DNA from 3 places in the Paenibacillus sp. HWE-109 genome. Region 1 is predicted to be linked to each of the others. Evidence: riboswitches for the same ligand, from Rfam matches in the RefSeq annotation. Region 1 holds a riboswitch; each other region holds the start of a gene.
What was found. Region 1 has a riboswitch for cobalamin ahead of cobJ (precorrin-3B C(17)-methyltransferase). Riboswitches for the same ligand answer to the same signal wherever they lie in the genome.
Positions count from the first base shown of each region.

Region 2: linked by a shared signal. The riboswitch ahead of LOZ80_RS23945 (ABC transporter substrate-binding protein) and the one ahead of cobJ (precorrin-3B C(17)-methyltransferase) in region 1 are both predicted to bind cobalamin.
Region 3: linked by a shared signal. The riboswitch ahead of LOZ80_RS01675 (energy-coupling factor ABC transporter permease) and the one ahead of cobJ (precorrin-3B C(17)-methyltransferase) in region 1 are both predicted to bind cobalamin.

Region 1 is NZ_CP091881.1:4,147,028-4,154,794, reverse strand. Features, by position in the region: gene LOZ80_RS17900 (MBL fold metallo-hydrolase) at 1-661, shown strand, start outside; gene LOZ80_RS17895 (SRPBCC family protein) at 669-1,136, shown strand; gene LOZ80_RS17890 (hypothetical protein) at 1,216-1,641, shown strand; gene LOZ80_RS17885 (guanylate kinase) at 1,692-2,267, opposite strand; gene LOZ80_RS17880 (hypothetical protein) at 2,436-2,666, shown strand; cobalamin riboswitch at 2,715-2,921, shown strand; gene cobJ (precorrin-3B C(17)-methyltransferase) at 3,061-4,761, shown strand; gene LOZ80_RS17870 (sirohydrochlorin chelatase) at 4,781-5,767, shown strand; gene cobK (precorrin-6A reductase) at 5,767-6,549, shown strand; gene LOZ80_RS17860 (precorrin-8X methylmutase) at 6,555-7,205, shown strand; gene LOZ80_RS17855 (cobalt-precorrin-5B (C(1))-methyltransferase) at 7,211-7,767, shown strand, end outside.
Region 2 is NZ_CP091881.1:5,626,031-5,633,797, forward strand. Features, by position in the region: gene LOZ80_RS23935 (ABC transporter ATP-binding protein) at 1-72, opposite strand, end outside; gene LOZ80_RS23940 (FecCD family ABC transporter permease) at 78-1,115, opposite strand; gene LOZ80_RS23945 (ABC transporter substrate-binding protein) at 1,116-2,126, opposite strand; cobalamin riboswitch at 2,294-2,445, opposite strand; gene LOZ80_RS23950 (hypothetical protein) at 2,478-3,005, opposite strand; gene LOZ80_RS23955 (aspartyl-phosphate phosphatase Spo0E family protein) at 3,067-3,333, opposite strand; gene LOZ80_RS23960 (aminotransferase class I/II-fold pyridoxal phosphate-dependent enzyme) at 3,401-4,606, opposite strand; gene LOZ80_RS23965 (Lrp/AsnC family transcriptional regulator) at 4,622-5,113, opposite strand; gene LOZ80_RS23970 (hypothetical protein) at 5,304-5,594, opposite strand; gene cysK (cysteine synthase A) at 6,304-7,230, opposite strand; gene LOZ80_RS23980 (MFS transporter) at 7,299-7,767, opposite strand, start outside.
Region 3 is NZ_CP091881.1:370,071-377,837, forward strand. Features, by position in the region: gene LOZ80_RS01655 ((2Fe-2S) ferredoxin domain-containing protein) at 1-188, shown strand, start outside; gene LOZ80_RS01660 (energy-coupling factor ABC transporter ATP-binding protein) at 283-1,119, opposite strand; gene cbiQ (cobalt ECF transporter T component CbiQ) at 1,116-1,919, opposite strand; gene LOZ80_RS01670 (energy-coupling factor ABC transporter substrate-binding protein) at 1,916-2,200, opposite strand; gene LOZ80_RS01675 (energy-coupling factor ABC transporter permease) at 2,197-2,970, opposite strand; cobalamin riboswitch at 3,123-3,313, opposite strand; tRNA gene LOZ80_RS01680 (tRNA-Arg) at 3,632-3,705, opposite strand; gene LOZ80_RS01685 (hypothetical protein) at 3,886-4,776, shown strand; gene tig (trigger factor) at 4,886-6,187, shown strand; gene clpP (ATP-dependent Clp endopeptidase proteolytic subunit ClpP) at 6,387-6,977, shown strand; gene clpX (ATP-dependent protease ATP-binding subunit ClpX) at 6,990-7,767, shown strand, end outside.

The sequences.
Region 1 (7,767 bases):
TGAAATTGCTGAATTACCGGAGATTGATGCTGTTCTGCTATCCCATGATCATTATGATCATTTGGATTATGGATCGATTATGAAATTAAAGCATAAGGTGAAACATTTTCTGGTACCACTGGGTGTTGGCGGCCATTTGATTCGTTGGGGCATCAAAGCTGAATCAATTGCCGAGTATGACTGGTGGGATGAGTTGACTTTCGAAGGTCTTAAGCTGGCTTGTACACCGGCAACCCACTTCTCGGGTAGAAGCTTAACTGACCGCGGCGCTACGTTGTGGTGTTCGTGGGTAATTCAAGGCCAGAAGTCGAAAGTATTCTTCAGTGGCGACAGTGGGTATGCACCACATTTTAAAGAGATAGGTAACAAATATGGTCCGTTCGATCTGACATTAATGGAATGCGGTCAATATGATAAACGCTGGTCGGATATTCATATGATGCCGGAAGAAACCGTTCAAGCGCATCTGGATGTAAAAGGGAAGCTGCTGATTCCGATACATTGGGGAGCCTTCACGCTGGCGGTTCACGATTGGAACGATTCGGTGTCTCGAGCCGTCAGAGCAGCGTATGAGAGCGATGTTGCGATTGCAACTCCCAGAATAGGTCAAACCATACACATACAAGCGGCAGAGTATCCGCAGGCGCCGTGGTGGAGATAAGGATTCTATGCCGTTAATTAAGCAAGAATTACTGATCCATGCGCCGATTGATGTGGTCTTTGATTTAACGCGGAGCATCGATATCCATGAGGCGTCGACCTCCCAAACGAAGGAGAAAGCGATAGCAGGCAGGACGCGTGGTTTCATTGAACTCGGCGAGACAGTCACCTGGGAAGCCGTTCATTTAGGCGTCAAACAGCAGTTGACGGTTCAAATAACGGAAATGGAGAAACCAACATATTTTGTCGATGAAATGGTGCGGGGAGCGTTCCAAAGGTTCCGGCATTCCCACCACTTTTATGCGGAGGAGCAAGGAACACGTATCGTCGATACGTTCGATTATACCTCACCTTATGGCGTATTGGGGAAGCTGGCTGATTGGTTGTTCCTGGAGCGATATATGGCTAATTTCCTGAGCAAGCGCAACCAGTTTATCAAGGGCCAAGCGGAGGATTTAGCGAAGGTAACTCGTTGAGAACTGGATACTCAGACAGTCACATGGTATTATGGATTAGGTTGGGAGTTCGAAATGAATCAGGAGCGAAGAAAAATCTATGGCTGAACAAAAAAGTGAAAGAAAATTTCATTTCATGGGTGTACTGCTTGGAGTAGCCGTTGATAATCTAGGAACTTATATATCGACTGCATTATTTGGTAGTATATATTTTGCAGGACGCCCTGTGAATGAAGAAGCGATAAAAGCAATCTATTCGAATATTGGATTATTGCTTATCTTAATGATCATGGGTCTGTTTTGGTCATTTTTCGGAGGGTTCATCGCGGCAAAGGTAGCAAAACGAGCCGAATATTTCAATGCAGCTATTATCGGTGTTATCGGGGCTGCAATTGGTTTTGATTCGATGCTGACGGATCATGGGGTTCCCTTGTGGTTCGAATTGATTGGCTTTGTTGTCATTATTCCAATTTCGTTGTTAGGCGGCTATGTAGCCTTGAAAAGAAAAAAGGCACCATTAAAGTAAAAAAAGAGACTCGGAATTGATTCCGGGTCTCTTGTCTTTAAATCGCTGAGTCAGCTTGTTGTCGTAGGCATATGGGCGAGCATCGTTGCTTTCACTTTGTTGATTGTTTCTTGCAGATCCATGTTTTCAAATACATGCTCGCAGTCTTTGCGATAGGAGACTTCCTCTATGTAATGATTCATATAGTGATCGATGACGTCTGTCGAGGTATTGTGGGCGAGCAGGCGTTCCATGATGGTTTGTTTGTTCACATAGATGAATAAGCGCACCGCACGTTCTCCATAAATGTACTTGAAGCGGTTGGCGGCGTAACGATTAACAATGACATAAATCATTCCGTTTTTGCGCAGGGATTCATCGATGTCGGCTTTCTTAATACCGTAGAAATTTCCGTCAATTTCGGCGGTTTGAAAGAACTCACCAGCAATATCACTTTCAATAAAAGCGTTCCGCGTAGTGAAGTTGTAGTCCTTGCCGTTGATTTCCTTCGGTCTTGGTGTGCGGGTCGTATACGAAACAACGGACGAGAAGCCAAGTTCTTGGGCAATGCGGTGGGCAATGGTTTTGCGACCCGAACCGCTTGTACCGGTAAACACAAACACCAACCCATTGTCATGACTACTCATATCAATTCCTCCTTCATGATTGAAATGAAAGCGATATCTTGATAGTTTTATTATAGTATGAAAATTCAGAAAATTAAAGAAATACTTTTGAAAAAGAAGAGAATGTTTAGCAGTGATGTATCGTATACTAAATAGGAATAGATTGTTTCATAGAAAGGAAATTAAAGAATGCCCAAATATGCGAATGCAAGTGCGGAAGCTACGGCTTTTTTGAGTGAGCGAACAGGCAGCAGCCAGTTAGAGTGTTTCACTTATATTGATCCGGAACAAGCGGAAAACAGCTTTTTTATTGTAAAAACAAGCAATAAAGTTATTCATGTCTCTTTCGCAGAAATTAACTTTGATCCTACAAATTATCGGAGTTTACTAGAGGGTTTGTATCGTTCAATCTATGAATAAGTAAAGTACGTGACAAAGCCTATCAATAGATGATAGGATGATTCTAATTGCATATCAATGGATTTAGGTGCTGTATGTCTCCATTTGCATATAGTTTAAAAGGGAAGACCGGTGAAAAACCGGCACGGACCCGCCACTGTAATAATCAAGCCGTGCAATAACGGCAGCTCCTTGCAGCAAGTCACTGGGCATATACCTGGGAAGACGCAAGCAGTTGATTAAAGTCAGGAAACCTGCCTAAATCAACAACACAATAACCTACGAGGACTTAGGCCGTGTTAGAGAGCGGTTACTCCTGTTTCATTGACTTGTAGTAATTTACCAAGCATTTCTAACATGTCTCATGTTGGAAATGCTTTTTTTTAGCTTAATTAGGGAGAAAGGGTGATCCGAAATGGCAGGAAAATTGCTCATTATTGGCTTTGGCCCAGGGAGCTTTGAACATATTACCAAACGCGCAAGGGAAGCCATTCAAGAGAGTGAAATCATCATTGGTTATAACACCTATGTTGATTTGATTGCCGGCTTATTGTCGGAGCAGCAGGTTGTCCGGACGGGGATGACGGAAGAAGTCAGTCGTGCTCAGGAAGCTGTCAGACAAGCTAAACTAGGCAAGAAAGTAGCTGTCATCTCGAGTGGAGACGCCGGCGTATACGGGATGGCCGGGCTAGTGTATGAAGTGCTAATGGAGCAAGGGTGGAAACGTGAAGGCGGCGTAGAGGTTGAAGTCATACCGGGGATTTCGGCAGTACACTCTTCCGGTTCCCTGCTGGGAGCTCCTATTATGCATGATTCTTGTACAATTAGTTTAAGTGATCATCTGACACCATGGGAGTTAATTGCGAAGCGGGTAGAAGCCGCGGGAATGGCCGATTTCGTGATCGCGCTGTATAACCCTCGGAGTGGCAGGAGAACCAGGCAAATTGTGGAGACCCAGCGAATTTTGTTGAAATACCGTTCCCCGCTTACACCGGTTGGCATTGTGAAAAGCGCGTATCGCGATCGCCAGCATACGGTTGTGACAACTCTCGAAGACATGCTGAATCATGATATCGGCATGCTGACCACGATTATTATCGGGAATTCTGCGACCAAGTTATATGAAGGTCTCATGATTACACCCCGCGGTTATCAGCGGAAATATACCTTAAGCGCAGAAACGCAGCCTCTGAAACCTCATCAAAGATTGAAGTCGGAAGCAGAGCCGTGGGCATTGGAGCAATTGGAAGATGAAGCGGATTTCGATGAGTCCTTCGAAGCTTATGATGAAGAAGGCGAGCTTATTGAAGAAGATGAGTCTGTAGACAATGCTGAGCCAGCGCTGCTCAAGTCATCACCACAAGCGCAATCCAGCAATTCCTTGCAATTGGCGATGGAAGCATTGCAGTTGGTCTCACAAGGGAAGGATAGTCCGGCTTTGGCGTTCGACTCTAAGTTGATTGCGACACAAGCGATTTTTGAGTTTGCTGTCAGTCCTGGCATCGCGAATAAAAAAATGTCAGCTGCGCAGTTGTGCGCTCTTGGAGAGATTGTGGGAGACCGTGGGGATATTGAATATTCCCCGCATCATCAGTTGATCGTTCGCGTGCAAACCGATGATCCGAATCGAATTACTTCAGAGCTTAGCGCGCTTGGCTTGCTGTTGTCGCCCATCGGTGATGTTGCGCAAATAAAAGCATGTGATTTTTGCAATTTGGAGAAAGGCGACTCCATCCCGTATGCGGAAGCCATTCATAACCGAATCGGCAATTTGGAAGTACCCAAAGAATTGAAGATCGGTTTCAACGGCTGTGGGATGGCGTGTTATGGTGCTGTTCAGCAAGATATCGGCATTGTTTATCGCAAGGAGAAGTTCGATTTATTTCTTGGAGGTAAAACCGTCGGCAGGAATGCCCATGCTGCTCAGCCCGTAGCTGAAGGCATTGAGCCAAATGAACTGGTGGATTTGGTGACGCGAATTGTCGAGCGGTACAAGAAAGAAGGACATCCGAACGAGCGCTTTCATAAATTTTTCAAACGTGTCAAAGAGATTGAGGGATATCGCCACCAAGAAGCTGTAGGTTTCGTCATTGAAAATGCGCTTTGCGGCGATTAGGAATGGGAGGACATAAGAAATGAATGCAGTTCTATTTGTGGGGCATGGCAGCCGGGAAGAAGGCGGCAATGAAGAGGTTCGTCTGTTCGTTTCGGAAATTGCGAGCAAGATGAAAGAACAAATTGTGGAAACTTGTTTCCTGGAATTTGTACAACCTACTATCATGCAAGGAATTGATCGTTGTATAGAACTGGGTGCCACACACGTTGTTGTCATCCCGATTATTTTGTTTTCAGCCGGGCACGCCAAGATTCACATCCCTGCTGCAATCGATGAGGCCAAGGCGAAATATCCGTTGGCGAAATTTACATATGGCAGACCGATTGGTGTACATGAACAAATTCTCGACATTTTAACCTCCAGACTGGAAAATCTAGGTGTTCGCGCTGAGGATGATTTGGAAGAAACAGCTCTGCTGATTGTAGGACGTGGCAGCTCTGATGCGGATGCGAACAGCGATCTTTTCAAAATTTCCCGTTTATTCTGGGAGAAACTCAAAGTGCAGTGGGTTGAAACAGCATTCATCGGGGTAACAGCTCCGCTTATGGATGCAGGCATTGAACGCTGTCTGCGACTTGGTGCGAAGAAAGTGATTATATTACCTTACTTCTTGTTTACGGGCGTGTTGATTCAACGTATGGAACAAATGGTTCAAGGTTATCGTGTGACATATCCGGAGCAGGAATTTGAATTGGCACCTTACTTTGGATTCCATCCGCTGCTGCAAGACATTCTGATTGGCCGAGCACAAGAAGCGCTCCAAGATGAAGTGAAGATGAATTGCGACATGTGCCAATATCGTTTGGAAGCAATGAAACATATCGACCATCACCATCATCATGATCACGACGACCACCATCATCATGACCATGATCATGACCATCATAATCACGACCACCATGATCATCACCATGACCATGACCACGACCATCACGATCATGACCATGATCACCATGATCACCATGATCATAAACACGACCATGCACACACAGGAGGCACCAAATGATCATTCTCGTGCTTGCAGGTACTAGTGACGCCCGCGAACTGGCTCTGAGAATTCGCGCAGCAGGCTATGAGGTGCTGACGACGGTCGTAACGGAAAGCGCTGCGAAGAGCATGGAAACCGAAGGCTTGCCCGTTCTCACAGGCCGCTTAACCGCAGAAGACATGAACCAGTTGATACGGGATAAAGGGATTCCCCTTGTCGTTGATGCAACGCACCCGTTTGCGGAAGAAGCTTCAAAGAATGCGATGAGCGCTGCCAAACTGGCTGAAGTTCCTTATGTTCGCTTTGAACGTCAGAGCCTCTCGATCGAACAAGGCGCGTTAATTACGACCGTAGACGATTATAAGCAAGCTGCTGAGCTTGCAGCCGATAAACGAGGCAATATCATGCTCACAACCGGCAGCAAAACGTTGAAAATCTTTGCCGATAGATTGGTGGGACTGTCGGACACAAGACTGATTGCGCGTATGCTGCCACGTCAGGATAATATGGAGAAATGCGAAGAACTAGGTATTGAGCAAAAAAATATTATCGCGATGCAAGGGCCATTCTCCAAAGAACTAAACAAAGCTCTGTACGATCACTATAAAGTCACTCTGATGATAACCAAAGAGAGCGGGAAAGTCGGTGCTGTGGATGAGAAGCTTGAAGCAGCGCTGGAAATGGGCATACCAAGTATAGTCATTGGCCGGCCCGAGCTGGAATATGGAACACTATATTCCGAGTTCGAAGGGGTTATTCAATTCATAAATGATAGTATCCAGATCCACAAGGAGGCGTAATCAAGATGGATTTTCATACGGAATTTAAGCCATTAACCGTGCAACCACAGGAAATCGAGGAGAAAAGTTTTGAGATGATTACCGAGGAACTTGGTGAGCACCCTTTTACTGCGGAGCAATATCCAGTCGTTCAGCGGGTCATTCATGCATCTGCGGATTTTGAGCTCGGGCGCAGTCTCGTCTTTCACCCGCGAGCGATCGAAGCAGGAATTGCGGCTATCCGGGCAGGTAAAATCGTTGTTGCCGATGTGCAAATGGTCCAAGTCGGTATAAGCAAACCCCGTATTGAACAATTCGGTGGAGATGTCCGAGTTTACATCTCCGATAAAGATGTGATGGAGGAAGCGAAGCGATTAAATACGACGCGTGCGATTATTTCTATTCGCAAAGCGATCAAAGAAGCAGACGGCGGCATCTATGCGATTGGGAATGCACCGACAGCCTTGCTCGAATTGATTCGACTCGTTAAAGAGGGGATCGCAAAGCCAGGACTTATCGTAGGTGTGCCGGTTGGATTCGTATCCGCAGCCGAGTCCAAGGATGAGTTAGCGAAGCTGGATATTCCATTCATCACGAATATAGGCCGTAAGGGCGGCAGCCCGGTTGCCGTAGCAGCCGTCAACGCGCTGTCGATTATGGCGTCGCGTAAGGAGTAGCGCCGATGCAGGATGTGCCGGACAAGCCGCTGCGTCACGGCTATACGACTGGCTCCTGCGCAACGGCAGGAGCCAAAGCGGCTCTTGTGGCGCTGATTGAGCAAGCGCCGCAAGAGCTCGTGCAAATCCGTATCCCCATTGGGGAGACGGTTGAATTTGCCCTGACCAGCTGCACCTTTACGCAGCAGTGGGGCGAAGCCACCGTCATCAAGGACGGTGGCGATGATCCTGATGCGACGCACGGTGCGGAAATCATCGTGCGCGTGAGCTTCCGTGCCGAGCCAGGCGTCGGCATCGATGGCGGCGTTGGCGTCGGGCGGGTAACCAAGCCCGGCCTGCCGGTCGAGGTCGGTCAAGCGGCCATCAACCCGGTGCCGCGGAAGATGATCCGCGAAACCGTGCAGGGTGTGCTTGACCATTATGAGATCGAGCACGGAGTTGACGTGCTCGTTTCTGTTCCCGCCGGCGAAGAGATCGCCAAGAAGACGCTGAATGGGCGTCTGGGCATTCTCGGCGGGATCTCGATCCTCGGCACCCGCGGAACGGTGGTGCCGTTCTCGAC
Region 2 (7,767 bases), 1.5 Mb from region 1:
GACCTCGAAGGTAATCTTCTCCAGCACTTGCTGCTCCAAGAAACTTTGCGAAAGGTGCTCCACTTTAATCATGTTGATCAACCTCTTAACGTTTTCTTATCCTTATGTAGCAAATACGCAAAAAACGGGGCGCCCAAGAAGGCCGTAATGACACCCAATGGAATTTCGGTTGGACTTAATACCGTGCGAGCCATCGTATCCGCCCACAGAACGTAGATCCCTCCGCCAATCGCGGATAAAGGAATAATCAAGCGATAATCAGGTCCTACAACCAATCGGACCAAATGCGGAACGATGAGACCGACAAATCCAATAACACCAGCAACCGAAACGGCAGCTGCCGTCAAGAAAGTAGCCACGACCAGTACGACTAACTTGGTCCGCTCGACATTGACGCCTAGATGTGACGCTTGCCGCTCCCCCAAAGCGAGCAAATTCAAAGAACGTGCATAGCCCAAAAGCACAATAATGCCAATAAGCAAATAGGGTGTAATGATGTAAATATACGACCAGCCGCGCATCGCCAGGCTGCCCATTAGCCAAAAAACGATTTCATTGATCACCTGTTTGGAAATCGAAACCATGAACGATACGATGGCCCCCAGGAAGGCCTGCATAACAACGCCTGACAAGATCAACGTTTCCATTTTGAGCTTTCCTTCGATTTGAGCGAGCTTCAGAACTAGAAATAAGGAAAGAAGTCCGGTAATGAAAGCAACAATCGGAATCGACCATTGTCCAAACCACGCCATCTGCAGCCCAAAATAGATGAGGAAAGCAGCGCCAACCGATGCCCCAGACGATACCCCGAGCGCATACGGATCTGCCAAGGGATTTCGCAAAACACCTTGAAAAGCCGCACCCGCGATAGACAGCGCCGCACCCACCAGAATGCCGAGCAAGACGCGAGGAAATCGCACTTTATTAATAATTTGCTCTGCTGATTGCTGCCAGTTCGCGTCGATATAGTCGCCAAGCCATGGGATATGCTTGCCCAGAATTCCTGCGATTTGCAAGACAGGCAGATTCGCTGTTCCCAGTGATAAACTCACCAGAATAGAAAGAAGAAGGAGTATAACTCCTACTCCTCCCCATAGCACTAATTTTCTTTTCATTTATTTCACCAGTTCGGGATAAATGCCTTTAGCCATTTGAAGCAGTCCGTCTGTCAATCGAGGTCCCGGGCGGCTCAGCATATTTTGATCAAGGCCGATCACTTGCTTGTTCTTCACGGCTTCGATCGTATCCCAGCCACTGCGCGTACGGATGATTTCGTCCAGTGATTTCTTGCTCTTCGTATCGATAACGCCGTTAGCAAATAAAATAACAGCCGGGTTTTGCTGAATGATCTTCTCTTCGCTGATTTGATACCAGCCTTTTCCATCTCCAGCTACATTGATGCCGCCTGATAGCTTAATCAACTCGTCCATGAATTCTCCGCTGCCCACAGTCCAGCCCGGGCTGAATTCAATGTAGACCTTCTTCTTGTTCTCTTGCTTCACATCTTTGACGGCGTCGACAACCTTTTGACGGTCTGCCTTCATTTTGGCAACAATTTTCTCCGCTTGCTCTTGGTGATCTGTAATCAGTCCATAAGTTTGAATGTTCACAATCACATCATCCAGCGTTTTAGGCTCTACTTTGAAAATGTTAACATTTAATGCGCGAAGCTGCTCCACCGTATCTACTTTCATCGAAACCCCTGTAAACACAATATTCGCATTGGAGGCAATCAGCGCTTCTTGGTTAGGTTTCGTGATACTGCCTAATTTGGGCTTGGTTTTTGCCGCATCCGGGTAATCATCAAAATCCGAGACACCTACGATGTTAGCTTCCAAACCTAGAGCAAACAGCGCCTCGGTTTCTGCCGGTGATACGGATGCAATCTTCTCAGGCGCTTTCTCAAACGTAAACTCTTTGCCTGTTGCATCTTTAATCTTCAGTGGATAAACGGTCTTCTTCGCTGCTGCCGGTGTTGTTGTCACCGTTGGCGCTTTAGTCCCCTCGCCGCCCAGCTTCGATGGATTCGTTATTTCTGCTTCTTTCTTCCCACAGGCTGCTAAACTGACTGCCGTTGCTAACGCAACTGTAAGAATCAGCGCTTTTTTGACGAACTTCTTTTCCATTATCATTAACCCTCTCTCTTTGTGCTTGATTTCGATTGATCCTAGCCGGTTTGAGCCTAACAAAAAAGCCCCCTGTTCCTGAAGGAACAGAGGGACGATAAATCGCGGTGTTCAGCAACTTGACGTTTGCTTCCTGATTTAACGCGATCCTTTTCCTCGAAGGATGTCGTAAAAAGGCTCCATGGGCAGGTATCCTGACTTTCCACCTATCGCTTGCGTGGATTACAGTGGCGGGACCGTGCCGGACTTCAACCGGCTTCCCTTTTAAGCAGACAAGCTTAGGAATAAGCTTGCCAGCACCTATGGCGGCGTATTTGACTATCAATCTCTTTGTCGATTATAGACTTCTTGTTACTTTTGTGCAATCACTTTGAGCACTTGCTTGGCTTCATTCAGCTTTGGCGCATTCTGAGGAATGAACGCTACCAACCCTTTTCCTTCAAAACCTTGCTCTTTCATCCACTTGTTTCCTGTAAGCGGAATTCCGTATAAATGCTTTTCGGACGGCTTGCCTTCTTCTTTGATTTCGACAACCCCATCCGGGTAATCCTCCGGTTTAATCGTTTCATCCAAGGACACGAATCCTGCTTGATTACTGAGAGATTTAAACTGGTCGTCCCCAAGAATGAAGATGCCATTGCCGCCGGCAGCCAATTCTACAATCATTTTCTCCAAAGAGAAAATAGGGGAACTAACAACCTTGACCGTAGGGGTCTCGCCCACCTTGGATTTCAGCGAAACTTCCAATTTCTCCGCTGCTTCACTCGGGAACCCGCTTGATCCCATAATAAAAATAGAAACATCTGGCTTAGGTCCACCACATCCTGCCAGCAGTACCATAAGTCCAACCATCATAACCAATAGCCATTTCGCTTTCATGTTGTGAACGTACCTCCGTATGTGATCTATATCCTTCTGTAGTCGCGAGAAAAGTCGGTTTTCACCGACTTTTCTTCCCGTTGTTCATATATTCATTTATTCTTTGGTCTAGGATTGTACTCAATTCGACGACAGATTCAGAGGTCATTTCTTCCCCATCGAGAACCAACTGTTCCAGCTTACGTCGTAAAGAATGAATCTCTTCTTCGAGTAAGATGAGGGAATTCCGCTTCTTCGCACGCTTAGTCAACCAACGCTTTCCGAAATCTTGTTCACGAATTTGAATATGTTTCTGATAGGTTGATAGTTGGTATTCCATAAAAGCCATGCTCATCCCTCCCTACTACAAGAATACCAGTTTTCTGACATAATGAACATATCTATTACTTAACAATTTACAATTTTCTCAAAAATTTTCCAATGCGTTCTAACGCTTCATTAAGTTGAGAAACACTGTATGCATAAGAGCAGCGCAAGAAGCCTTCGCCTCCTAAGCCAAACACATCTCCAGGTACCGCTGCGACCTTTGCTTCAAACAACAATTTTTGCGCAAATTCATCCGAGGTCAGCCCTGTTGCGACAATACTTGGGAAGGCATAGAACGCGCCTTGCGGTTCATGGCACTCTAAGCCAATCTCGCGAAACCCTTTGACAATCAACCGTCTGCGCTGGTTATAGGACTCTATCATACGATCTTTCTCTTCCAAACCATTGGTCAGCGCCTCATGTGCTGCAACCTGGCCCATGACTGGTGCGCACATCACCGTATATTGGTGAATTTTGGTCATAGCCGATATTAGTTCTGAATGGCCGCAAGCGTACCCCATCCGCCAACCTGTCATTGCGAATGCTTTGGAAAAGCCGCTAACCAGAATGGTCCGATCTTTCATTCCCGGTACAGCTGCGAAACTTACGTGCTTCTGTCCATATGTTAATTCGGCATAAATTTCATCCGAAATCACGATCAAATCATTTTCTTCCACCACTTTAGCAATCGGGAGCCAATCTTCATAAGTCATGATACCGCCAGTAGGATTGCTTGGGTAACAAAGAATTAAAATTTTGGAACGTGGCGTAATAACATCGCGCAAAGCTTTCTCCGTAAGCTTGAATTGATCCTTGGCGAAAGTTTCAATGCCTACTGGAACACCGCCACTAATACTCGTAATAGGTGAATATGAAATGTAGCAAGGCTCCGGAATAAGAATCTCGTCCCCTGGCGTAACCAAAGCGCGCAGTGCCAAGTCAATCGCTTCGCTGCCGCCTACTGTAACAAGCACTTCGTTGGAAGGCTCATACTTCACTTTGAACGAGGTGTGCAAATAATCGGCAATCGCTTCACGAAGCTCTGGAATCCCGGAGTTTGGCGTATATTTGGTTCGGCCGCGCTCAAGGGAATACACGGCAGCTTCACGCACATGCCACGGTGTTGAAAAGTCAGGCTCCCCTACACCAAGCGAAATAATATCATCCTTGCTGTTGCTTACCAAATCAAAAAACTTGCGAATCCCGGATGGCTTGATCTCACGTACGGCAGGAGCCAGGTAGTCCTGCATGGATTTGACCTTGTTCGGCTGGATCGTTGTCTCATCTTTGATCATGACGTTCCCTCTTCCTTACGGCGAAACGAGCATACGGTGATCATCAGCCTGATCCTCGAATATAATGCCGTCTTGTTTGTATTTTTTTAATATGAAATTTGTTTTTGTAGAAAGCACACGGTCGATTGGTGACAATTTATTCGAAACAAAAGAGGCTACTTGCTTCAGGGAGTTGCCCTCAATTTCAACAAGCAAGTCATAAGCACCTGACATCAAGTAGACGGATTTGACTTCCGGATATAGGTAAATCCGTTCCGCGATGGCATCGAAGCCGCGTCCGCGTTCCGGTGTAATTTGCACTTCAATTAGGGCGGTAACCTTTTCGTCATCTACTTTACTCCAGTTCACCACTGTCGCATATTTGACGATGACCTTATCCGCTTCCATCTCGCTTATCGCTCGCGCCACTTCGTCCTCCGCCGTTCCTAGCATTGTGGCGATAAGATCCGCGCTTCGGCGGGCGTCTTCTTTCATTAGTTCGAGAATTTTAAGCTTCAAAGTATCCATGGTTAAACCTACCTTTCTGAAATTTGGGTTTGCGGTTCATCCTTTCATCTTACAATGAATTGGCATCGCAATTCAATTACTGAGCCTGTCTAAATACCAGATTATTTTTGTATAACCAAAATATCCATTCGCAAACGACAAAAAGACCGCCCTGATCGCTAGGCAGCCCGTCATTTCATGGGATATAAGATCATTTGTGAACCAAACGGAGCTTCAGCTCGGCTTGCAGCAGTTTGTTGACCATCGTTTCAATTTCACGGTGACCATACGTAGGACGCACATGGATAATAGCTGTCTCGGAACAGTACCCAATTCCAACTAGTGTATCCTCATCATAGACTGAAATGACATTGTGAGAGTGGAGTTCCTGCCAATTCACAGACATTTGCGACCCTAGGTTTATGCATTCCTCTGTATATGTCTGTATAAAGTTATCCAGTTGACTTCCCTCTGGGAACGAATTGATATACGCTAGTTTCACGCTGAATCCACCTTTCATCTGAAAACCTCTTACACTTATAATTATACTCAATAATGAATTTTTATTCAACATTTATAGAAAAATGTTTTGAATAGCCACGCGCGCACATCATTCGCATGTTCACAATTAGTTCATCTGCGTTCTGCGTGGGGTCATGTCACGGGGTGCCGCGATGTTGGATGCCAGGTCTTCACACGGAATGGGATGCAGGTACTCAACTACATAAGGCACGCGGATGCTGGTGCTAAGAGGCAATGCCAAATAGGCTGACTCAAAAAGCTTACAAACCTTGAGAGCAGCCTCTATTTTGTCTTGATACGGAGCAAAACTAACAGGAATATCTCCTGCAAATTTAGCGTTAATGGCTCTAAACGGTCATCTAACTGGAAAACCTCCAGCTAATTTAGGGAAAAATCGCTATTTGGTGGAAAAGCATCAGAAATAACGGGAGATTTTCCATGAAAACTAGATTTTTATGCGTAAAAACCTAAATTAACGGTAGCTTTTCCATGCAGTTCAACATTGAACGCAATAGGCTGCCTCGAAATAAAACTCATTTTGGGACAGCCCCTTTTGGGCGTTTCGCGAACATCCACAATGCGTACACAAAGGCCACGCGGTCCTCACGTCCTCACGTCCTCACGTCCTCATGTCCTCATGCCCGCACGTCTTCATGCTCTCATGCCCTCACGTCCGCTTGCCCTCATGATTAATCAAAAATATCCATGCTTAAATATCTCTCGCCTGTATCCGGCGCAATACACAACACCCGTTTGCCAGCGCCTAGCTTACGAGCAACCTGCAAACCCGTCCAGACCGAAGCTCCTGCGGATGGCCCGACGAGTATACCCTCTTGGCTTGCTAGATCCCGCATCGTGCGGATGGCGTCCTCATCGGCAACTTGGACGATGTGATCATACACGCTTGTGTTCAAAATAGCCGGCACGAACCCCGGGCTTGTCCCAACAAGCTTGTGCGGACCAGGCTCCCCGCCTGAGAGCACAGGAGACCCTTTGGGCTCCACAACATAGATCTGAATATCTGGCAGTTTCTCCCGAAGAACCTCGCCTGTACCGGTAATTGTGCCTCCTGTACCCGAGGTTGCAATGAAGGCGTCCAGTCGCCCTTCCATTTGCTGCAGAATTTCCGGAGCCGTAGTCGTCCGATGGATGTCCGGATTCGCTGCATTCTCAAATTGCTGAGGAATATAACTGTTCGCAATTTGCTGCCGCAGTTCCTCCGCTTTGGCAATCGCCCCTGGCATCCGCTCCGCGGCTGGTGTAAGTACAACCTCTGCGCCATAGGCTTTGAGGATATTAATACGTTCTTTGCTCATATTATCCGGCATGATCAATATCGCTTTATAGCCCTTGGCGGCTGCATTCATCGCAAGTCCGATGCCGGTGTTGCCGCTTGTCGGCTCAATGATCGTAGCCCCAGGACGAAGAAGTCCTTTTTTCTCAGCCTGCTCAATTAAGTTATAAGCAGCACGATCCTTCACACTGCCGCTTGGATTGAAATATTCCAGCTTTACATAGAGTTCAGCGTCACCTGGCTCGACCAATCGGTTAATCCGCACTGCCGGCGTATCTCCGATGAGCTCTGTGATGCTGCCTACCATTCTGTTCTGCGCCATGTCTGCACGCTCCTCTTCCCCATAATAACCGACTATACCCACATTTTTATCGGGAATTGAAACAAAAGTCAAGGCTTAATTACCGAAAGCTGCCTTTTCATAAAATACCAACTCACTAGCGGCGAGCTGCCGATAACCAATAACAGCACATTGATTACTAGCGGAGCTTTGCTCCAGGATATAACGCCAATGAAGAGTAAAACGCCCAGCATACGGCCTGCATTCAAGGATAATTCCCTCAGCACGATGTACTCTTCCCGCTGTTTCGCGCTTGCCTCATTAGAACCAATCAGATCGAAGACAGCTGACACCATTGGCACCGAATACATCGGGAAAAAGAGAGAAGCTCCCAACCCAAAAAGGAGCAGCGTGCTATACCCCATTTTCCAGAAAAAAGGGAATATTACCACGACGACCATGACAGCACCGATGAGCATGCTTATTTTACGAAAATGCGGTTTGATGAATCGACCTGCTGCCCAGAAGCTAACTAAGGAAACAGCTGATGTAATCAGTACAAAATTGCCCAGACTCGCT
Region 3 (7,767 bases), 3.8 Mb from region 1:
CCTGTGTGGTTACTGTGTATCCGCAAGGGGTTTGGTATAAAGAGATGACACCGGAATCAGGAAGAAGACTGGTCCGCGAGCATCTCCTGGAGGGCCGGCCTTTGGAGGATCATATGATCTACACCTATGAGGATAGCTTTGTACCCACAGGCAAAGGGCGAACTGGCGTTAGCCGCATCAAGCAGTAGCATGAACCGCAATCGTCGATACTTCATTCACTGATATAGGAACACAAAAGAGGCTTCCCGCAAGGTTTTCAACCTTGCAAGGAAAGCCTCTTTTTTATGAAAAGCTTTTAAGTAAATGGCTTTTGAAATCCGCTACATTTCTTGGTGCACTGACGCCTTCCCTGTTTGCTTCAGGTAAGGATTCCCACAAATCCAGCAGCATAGGTTTATCCAATCCCAGCGATTGAATAGTTTCCGTCTGGCTGAAAATATCGGATGGCGTACCTGCCATTACACATTGACCACGATCCAGAACAAGAACCCAATCGGCCCATGCATAGGCAAGATTCATATCATGAGTTGCCATGACAAGCGTGATTCCGCGATGATGAATACGATCAAGCTCTTCGATAAGCTGTTGTTCGGAGATGCGGTCCAAATAGGCTGTAGGTTCATCCAGCAGCAGCAGCTTTGGTTCAAGGACGAGCACGCCAGCCAGCGCTACTCGCTTCTTCTGGCCGAGACTCAAATGATGGATCGGTGTATGGGCCAAATGCTCGATGCGCATCGTGCGCAAGATGGCTTCAGCACGATGCTTGATTTCTGGCTCAGGCATTCCGGCATTGCGCAGTCCATAGGTAACATCTTCGTAAGGGGTATTCAAAATGAGCTGCTGCTCTGGATCTTGAAAGACGAGACCAATGTCCTGACGCAGCTGCTTCAGAGCTTTGCGTTCATACTTCAAAGGCATGTTCTTCCACAAAACCTGGCCTGACGCAGGCTCGTGAATGCCAATCGTATGGAGGAATAACGTTGACTTACCGGAACCATTGTGACCGCAAATGGCCGTTTTTTTTCCTTCGGGGATCGCGATGTTCAGCTCGTTGAGAGCCTTGGTTTGCGTTCCTGGATAGCTGAAGCTCACGGCCAGGGTTTCAAATATTGCACTCATAGGGCACTCCTCCAGCGAAGCCATAATTCGAGCAGCAGCAAAAGAGTGAATCCTACGCTGCTTTCCACTTTGTATCGGAGTGGTATGGGTTTAGCTTGGTAGGGCGCCATGTGGATGTCTTCCGTGAAGCCTCTGGAGACGAGCCCATTGGACAGCGATTTATACTGCTGCATCGTTTTGATAAACATTTGGACAATTAAAGTGGCTGTATCTCTCAGGCGGTTGCGGAAGCCGTTCTGGCCGCCTCTGGCTTGCTGCGCGACATACATATCTTGGGCTGTTTCAAAAAGCATAAATAAAATCCGGTACATAATCAGCATAATTTCCAATACGAGTTTAGGCACTCGGACTTTTTTCAAAACTTGAAGCAATTCCGCAAAAGGGGTGCTGCAAATAATAAAAGTCATGCAGGACAGACAGGCGACAATGCGAGCGAACAGTTGTCCCACAAGCAGGAGTCCCGACGAAGTAATGAATAAATGCCAATTCAGAAAGGTTAGGCTTGCCACCTCATGAAGACCAGGATAGCTTGCTTGCAATGGCTGGATTTCAATGATAAGGGCAGGCACACTTCCTACAAAAAACAAGCAGGCGATGGCAATTAGCGAGATGTAAAACCTCAGCGGAATACGGGCATAAACCACGGTCCATAACGTCATCCATATAGCCAGAAGAATTTGAACGAGCGGATGAGCCATATAAGTAAACAAGAGCATGATCATGGCAAAAGCGCATTTCCACATCGGGGAAAGGTCGCGTAACGCATTGCTGTAGGCGAGTGTATCAATTCGTTTCATCATTGGGACTTGGATTTCGACGCCCTTCCTTTGAATAGTCCAAAAGCAAAACCGATGAAACCTGCGCCGATAGCCGCCTGCAGGGCGAACAGCATGCTTTCTGTCTCCGCAGGCAATTCAAAGAAAGAGGAGAACCACGGTTCATAGGAAGGTTGGATGGTCTGGATCAATTGTTCTGCGGCATCATCGGCACCGCCGAATTCACCGTTCACGAGGACGAGAGGCAGCACGGCCAAGAGTACAATAGCGATCAGCATGAGAATGTTTTTGGTGCGTGATTTCATTGTTCGGATGCTCCTTTCATTTTATGCTGCAGAATCGTCAGTTCTTTGGGGCTATAAGCTTGCAACCAATTCCAGATTAATACGGTTAAAATACCTTCACTAATAGCAAGCGGGATTTGTGTGATGGCGAAAATCCCGCCAAATTTAAAGAAAGAAGCAATGAAGCCGCCTTGTTCAGCCGGGAAGGCCAGAGCTAGTTGAATGGATGTAACCACGTAGGTAGATAAGTCAGCCAAGGCAGCTGCCAGGAAAATGGACCATTTCTGCTTGCCTGTCGTTTTCATCATGAACCTATAGATGAAGAAACCGACAACCGGGCCTGCAAGGGCCATGGAGAAAGCGTTAGCTCCGAGTGTTGTAAGCCCGCCATGCGCGAGCAATACGGCTTGGAACATCAATACAATGGAGCCCAGCACGCTCATAGGCAGCGGCCCGAACATTACAGCTCCAAGACCCGTACCTGTCGGATGGGAGCTGCTCCCCGTAACGGATGGAATCTTCAGTGCGGAGAGCACGAAAGTGAACGCTCCGGCAAGCCCGAGCATAATTTTGAGCTCGGGGTTTTCTTTGGTAATCTTAATGAGGGAACGCAGTCCGAGGAAGAAGAATGGGAGGAAAGCGACCCACCAGAAAATAGCCCAGCCCACAGGCAGGAACCCCTCCATAATGTGCATTGCATAGGCGGATTGAGGTTCATTGATAAATAGATAGAGCGCAAATCCGATCACAAGCAGCAGAAAGCTTGACATTCTTTTTGATTTGATTGACATTTTTTCGGAAATCTCCTTTTTTCATCGAATATAAATAAGTCCAAACAAAAAAGACCAATCCATGTGGACAGGTCGTGGGTACGTACGAATACACGACAAAGAAACGGCTTTGTCGAAGGACTGACGTACACCGCTCCTTTCCGCGAAGGGTTGTGGGTACATAAATGAAGGTAGGTCTCCTGGCTCTCGGATCTTCGTTTTCTTTCGGCCTTCCCTGATGACATATCAAGTGACATTGATAGAAAGAAACTCCCCGAATACAGTGGCGGGACCGCTCGGGATTTGCACCCGATTCCCTGTTACCCCTTGTTGCGAACAAGGGCACCTCATTTATTCGAACTTATGTAATTGAGATGATTATAGCACAAATTGAAAGATTCGTAGCAAGATAAGAGTCTCTGGCAGCCCCTATTTGCACAAAAAGGTAGTTTTTATCGTGAATAGAAGTCTTTGGGGGCTTTTATCTTCGGTGAAACGCGCAAAAACCCCCAAACAAGAAGCGGTAGGAGTCTCAAAGAGCTCTTATTTGTGCCGAGGGTGGCTATTTTACACGAATAGAAGTCCTTGGAGACTCTTATCAAGAGGTGGAACCAAGTATACCCTCTATCTAAATAAAACAAAAAAAGACCGCGATTTCTCGCGGTCTTTCGAACTTGCATGACGTCCCAGGAGGGATTCGAACCCCCGACCGCACGCTTAGAAGGCGTGTGCTCTATCCAGCTGAGCTACTGAGACATAAACCTCTTCTTACCTAGCGGAATGAATCCGTTTAGCGAAGCGAGAGTTAATATATCATATCATTTTATAGGAAGTCAACCCTCGATTCATAATTATTTTGCAATCACTCTGACAATCAAGTAAACTGTGACCAGCAAGACCATGATTTCTGAGGTGATGACCATAACAGAACCATCTATGAATAATTTAATTCTTTTTCCCAAAACAGAGCAGTACTACGAAGAAGAGTTGACTCGCTTTCTGCGAACTGAGCAATACACGGATGCTCTTCAACTGCTTACTTTTCTACTCCAGTTCCCAAATGTCGAAGCAAGTAAAACGGATCAATGGGAAGCATTGCGTCATTGGCTCTACACCATGTTTCCAGAAACGATGTTTCCGGGCGCGGCTCCGCCTGAAGAGGATGAGGAAGAGGAGAAGGAACTTTTAAGGCAATACATAAAAGAAAAAACAACGGATGAAGGATTTACGCTTAAATTGCTGAATCTGTTAAGAGAAGGCACATTGGAGCAGCAGGTCAGTGCGCTTGAACAGCTCGGTTTCATCGACCAAGAGGAGGTCAGCCAATCGGTTAAGGAATGGCTCAGTGAACGGCCCCGGCATCCGCACATTCAATTCAAAGCGCTGCAAGCGCTCAAGCACATGGGTGAACATGGCTTTATCGAGTTTCCCAAGAATGGGAAAAAGGTTGCCGTGGAGATTGAGGAGACGCCGCTAGGTCCCGAAGAATTTCCATTGCGGATTCGTGATATGATTCGCCGGGTAGGGGACATTAGTGAAATCAGCCAACCTGACTTCGTGTATTTTGCCAGACAAACGTGGCAGGAGTTTCTGGCCTACGCCTATGGCACATCCATCTACACGGATCTGCTTAGTGCGGAAGAAGGGGCGGTCGACGTGTGGGCATCCGCGCTGCACGCGATTCTGCAAGAGAAATTATTTGGTACGGTGAACCGTGAAGAAATACTAGATAACTATGGGATTGTGGATTCGATGACCCTGCAATGGAAGCGGGCACACCTAGTGCTGCAGGCGTTTGTGAAGCAGTTTACCCATGAACTTTCGTAGCTCCAAAAGGTCGCCTTGAAATGAAATTGTTATATGTTATAATAGAATGGTTATAATGAGCGTAACGTGAAAATATGTCATCGTACATTTTTGGAGGGGAAAGCATAAAATGAAAGCAAGTTGGGAAAAAATAGAGAAGAACGTAGGCGTTCTTGAAGTGGAAGTTGGCGCAGAGCGCGTCGCAGATGCTTTGGATAAAGCATTCAAAAAGGTATCAGCGAAAGTAAATGTTCCAGGTTTCCGTAAAGGGAAAGTACCACGTTCTATCTTTGAAGCTAAATTTGGTGTAGAAAGCTTGTACCAAGATGCTTTGGATATCATTCTGCCAGAAGTTTACGTAGAAGCGATTGAAGAAGTCAAAATCGAGCCTGTTGATCGCCCTGAAGTTGACGTTGAGCAATTCGCCAAAGGTCAAGTTCTTAAGTTCAAAGCTAAAGTAACGGTTAAACCTGAAGTTACGCTTGGCGACTACAAAGGTATCGAAGTAGAAGCAGTTAGCGCAGCGGTTACAGAAGAAGAATTGAACGAAGAGCTTACGCGTTTGCAACAACGTCACGCTGAATTGGTTGTTCTTGAAGAAGGACAAGCAGCTAACGGCGACGTGGTCGTTCTTGATTTCGAAGGATTCGTGGACGGTGAAGCATTCGAAGGCGGCAAAGCGGAGAAATACTCCCTTGAGCTTGGATCGAACTCTTTCATCCCAGGATTCGAAGAGCAGCTTGTTGGTCTTGGAAAAGGCGAAGAAAAGGAAGTTAACGTTAGCTTCCCAGAAAACTACCACTCCGAAGATCTTAAAGGTAAAGAAGCTGTATTCAAAGTGTTAATTCACGATATCAAACGCAAAAACTTGCCAGAACTTGATGATGAGTTTGCAAAAGACGTAAGCGAGTACGATACACTTGTTGAGTACAAAGAAGAATTGCAAAAACGTCTGCAAGAGCGCAAAGAAAAAGATTCAGAGGCTGCTCTGGAAACAGCTGTTGTTGAAAAAGCTGCAGCTAACGCTGATGTTGAGATTCCAGCTTCCATGGTAGAAGCAGAGCTTGATGTTATGGTGAAAGAATTCGAAAGACGTCTTCGCTCCCAAGGCATGACGCTTGAGATTTACTTCCAGTTCTCCGGTCAAAACGAGAGCGTGCTGAAAGAACAAATGAGAGAAGATGCTGACAAGCGTGTTCGCAACAATTTGGTTCTTGAAGCCATCGCAGCGGCAGAAAAAATCACAGTTTCCGACGAAGAAGTTAATGTGGAACTTGAGAAATATGCCTCTTCCTACCAAAAGACAACAGAAGAACTTCGTGAACTGTTCGCATCTAACGGCAGCCTAGAAGGTCTGAGCAATGATCTTGTTATCAGAAAAACAGTTGACTTCTTGCTTGAAAATAGCAAGCATGTTTCCGCAGCTGTATAAATAAGGTTAGTAAAGGCACGTACGTAAGCAACGTGCCTTTCTTTTACCCTATTTTACCTGCAAACTGTTCAAGAACATAAGAAATACGTACTTACATAGCAGTTCTCTGAAAAAATGACTTTGCTGCTCAAACGTGTTAAACTGTAACTGAATCCCATTTTGGAGAACATTGGCTATGGCCGCAAAAGGAGTTGGTACAATGAGTCTTATTCCTATGGTTGTTGAACAAGAGGCTCGTGGGGAACGTTCTTACGACATCTACTCGCGTCTGCTTAAGGACCGCATTATATTCATCGGGACCGCAATTGATGACGATGTGGCTAATTTGGTCATTGCCCAGCTGCTCTTTTTATCTGCACAAGACCCTGAGAAAGACATCCACTTATACATCAACTCACCAGGTGGGTCTGTAACAGCTGGAATGGGTATCTTCGATACCATGCAATTCATTAAACCTGACGTATCTACGATTTGCGTAGGTATGGCTGCAAGCATGGGTTCTTTGCTTTTAACGGCAGGTGCCAAAGGCAAGCGATACGCGCTGCCGAATGCTGAAGTTATGATTCACCAACCGCTCGGCGGTGTTAGAGGTCAAGCGACCGATATCAAGATTCACGCGGATTGGATTATCAAGACGAAACAAAAACTCAACCAGATTTATGTGGACCGTACGGGACAGCCGCTTGATAAGATCGAAAGAGACACCGACCGGGATAACTTTATGAGCGCTGATGAAGCGAAGGCATATGGGTTAATCGACGAGGTTATCACTCGAAACGACTTGAAATAAAGGAGTGATCCCATGTTTAAATTTAACGATGAAAAAGGCCAACTCAAATGTTCCTTTTGTGGAAAATCCCAGGATCAAGTTCGCAAACTTGTTGCAGGTCCGGGAGTTTACATTTGTGATGAATGTATAGAGCTTTGCACGGAGATTGTGGAAGAAGAATTAGGTCATGAAGAAGAGCTTGATCTGAAGGATGTTCCGAAACCAAAGGAAATTCGCAACATTTTGGATCAGTATGTTATCGGTCAAGAACAAGCTAAGAAATCACTGGCTGTAGCGGTTTATAATCACTACAAACGGATTAATTCCCAAAATAAACTGGAAGACGTTGAACTTCAAAAGAGTAACATCGTCCTTCTAGGGCCAACAGGTAGCGGTAAAACGTTGCTGGCGCAAACACTAGCCAAAATTCTGAACGTGCCTTTCGCGATCGCAGATGCCACTTCATTGACAGAAGCGGGATATGTAGGGGAAGACGTTGAGAACATTTTGCTCAAATTGATTCAAGCTGCTGATTATGATGTAGAGAAGGCCGAGCGCGGCATTATCTACATCGATGAGATTGATAAAGTTGCACGCAAATCCGAGAACCCTTCGATTACTCGAGATGTTTCCGGTGAAGGCGTACAGCAAGCTTTGCTGAAAATTCTTGAGGGTACAGTAGCTTCCGTTCCTCCACAAGGTGGACGCAAGCATCCGCACCAAGAATTCATTCAAATCGACACAACGAATATTCTGTTTATTTGTGGTGGGGCTTTTGACGGTCTTGAGCAAATTATCAAACGCAGAATCG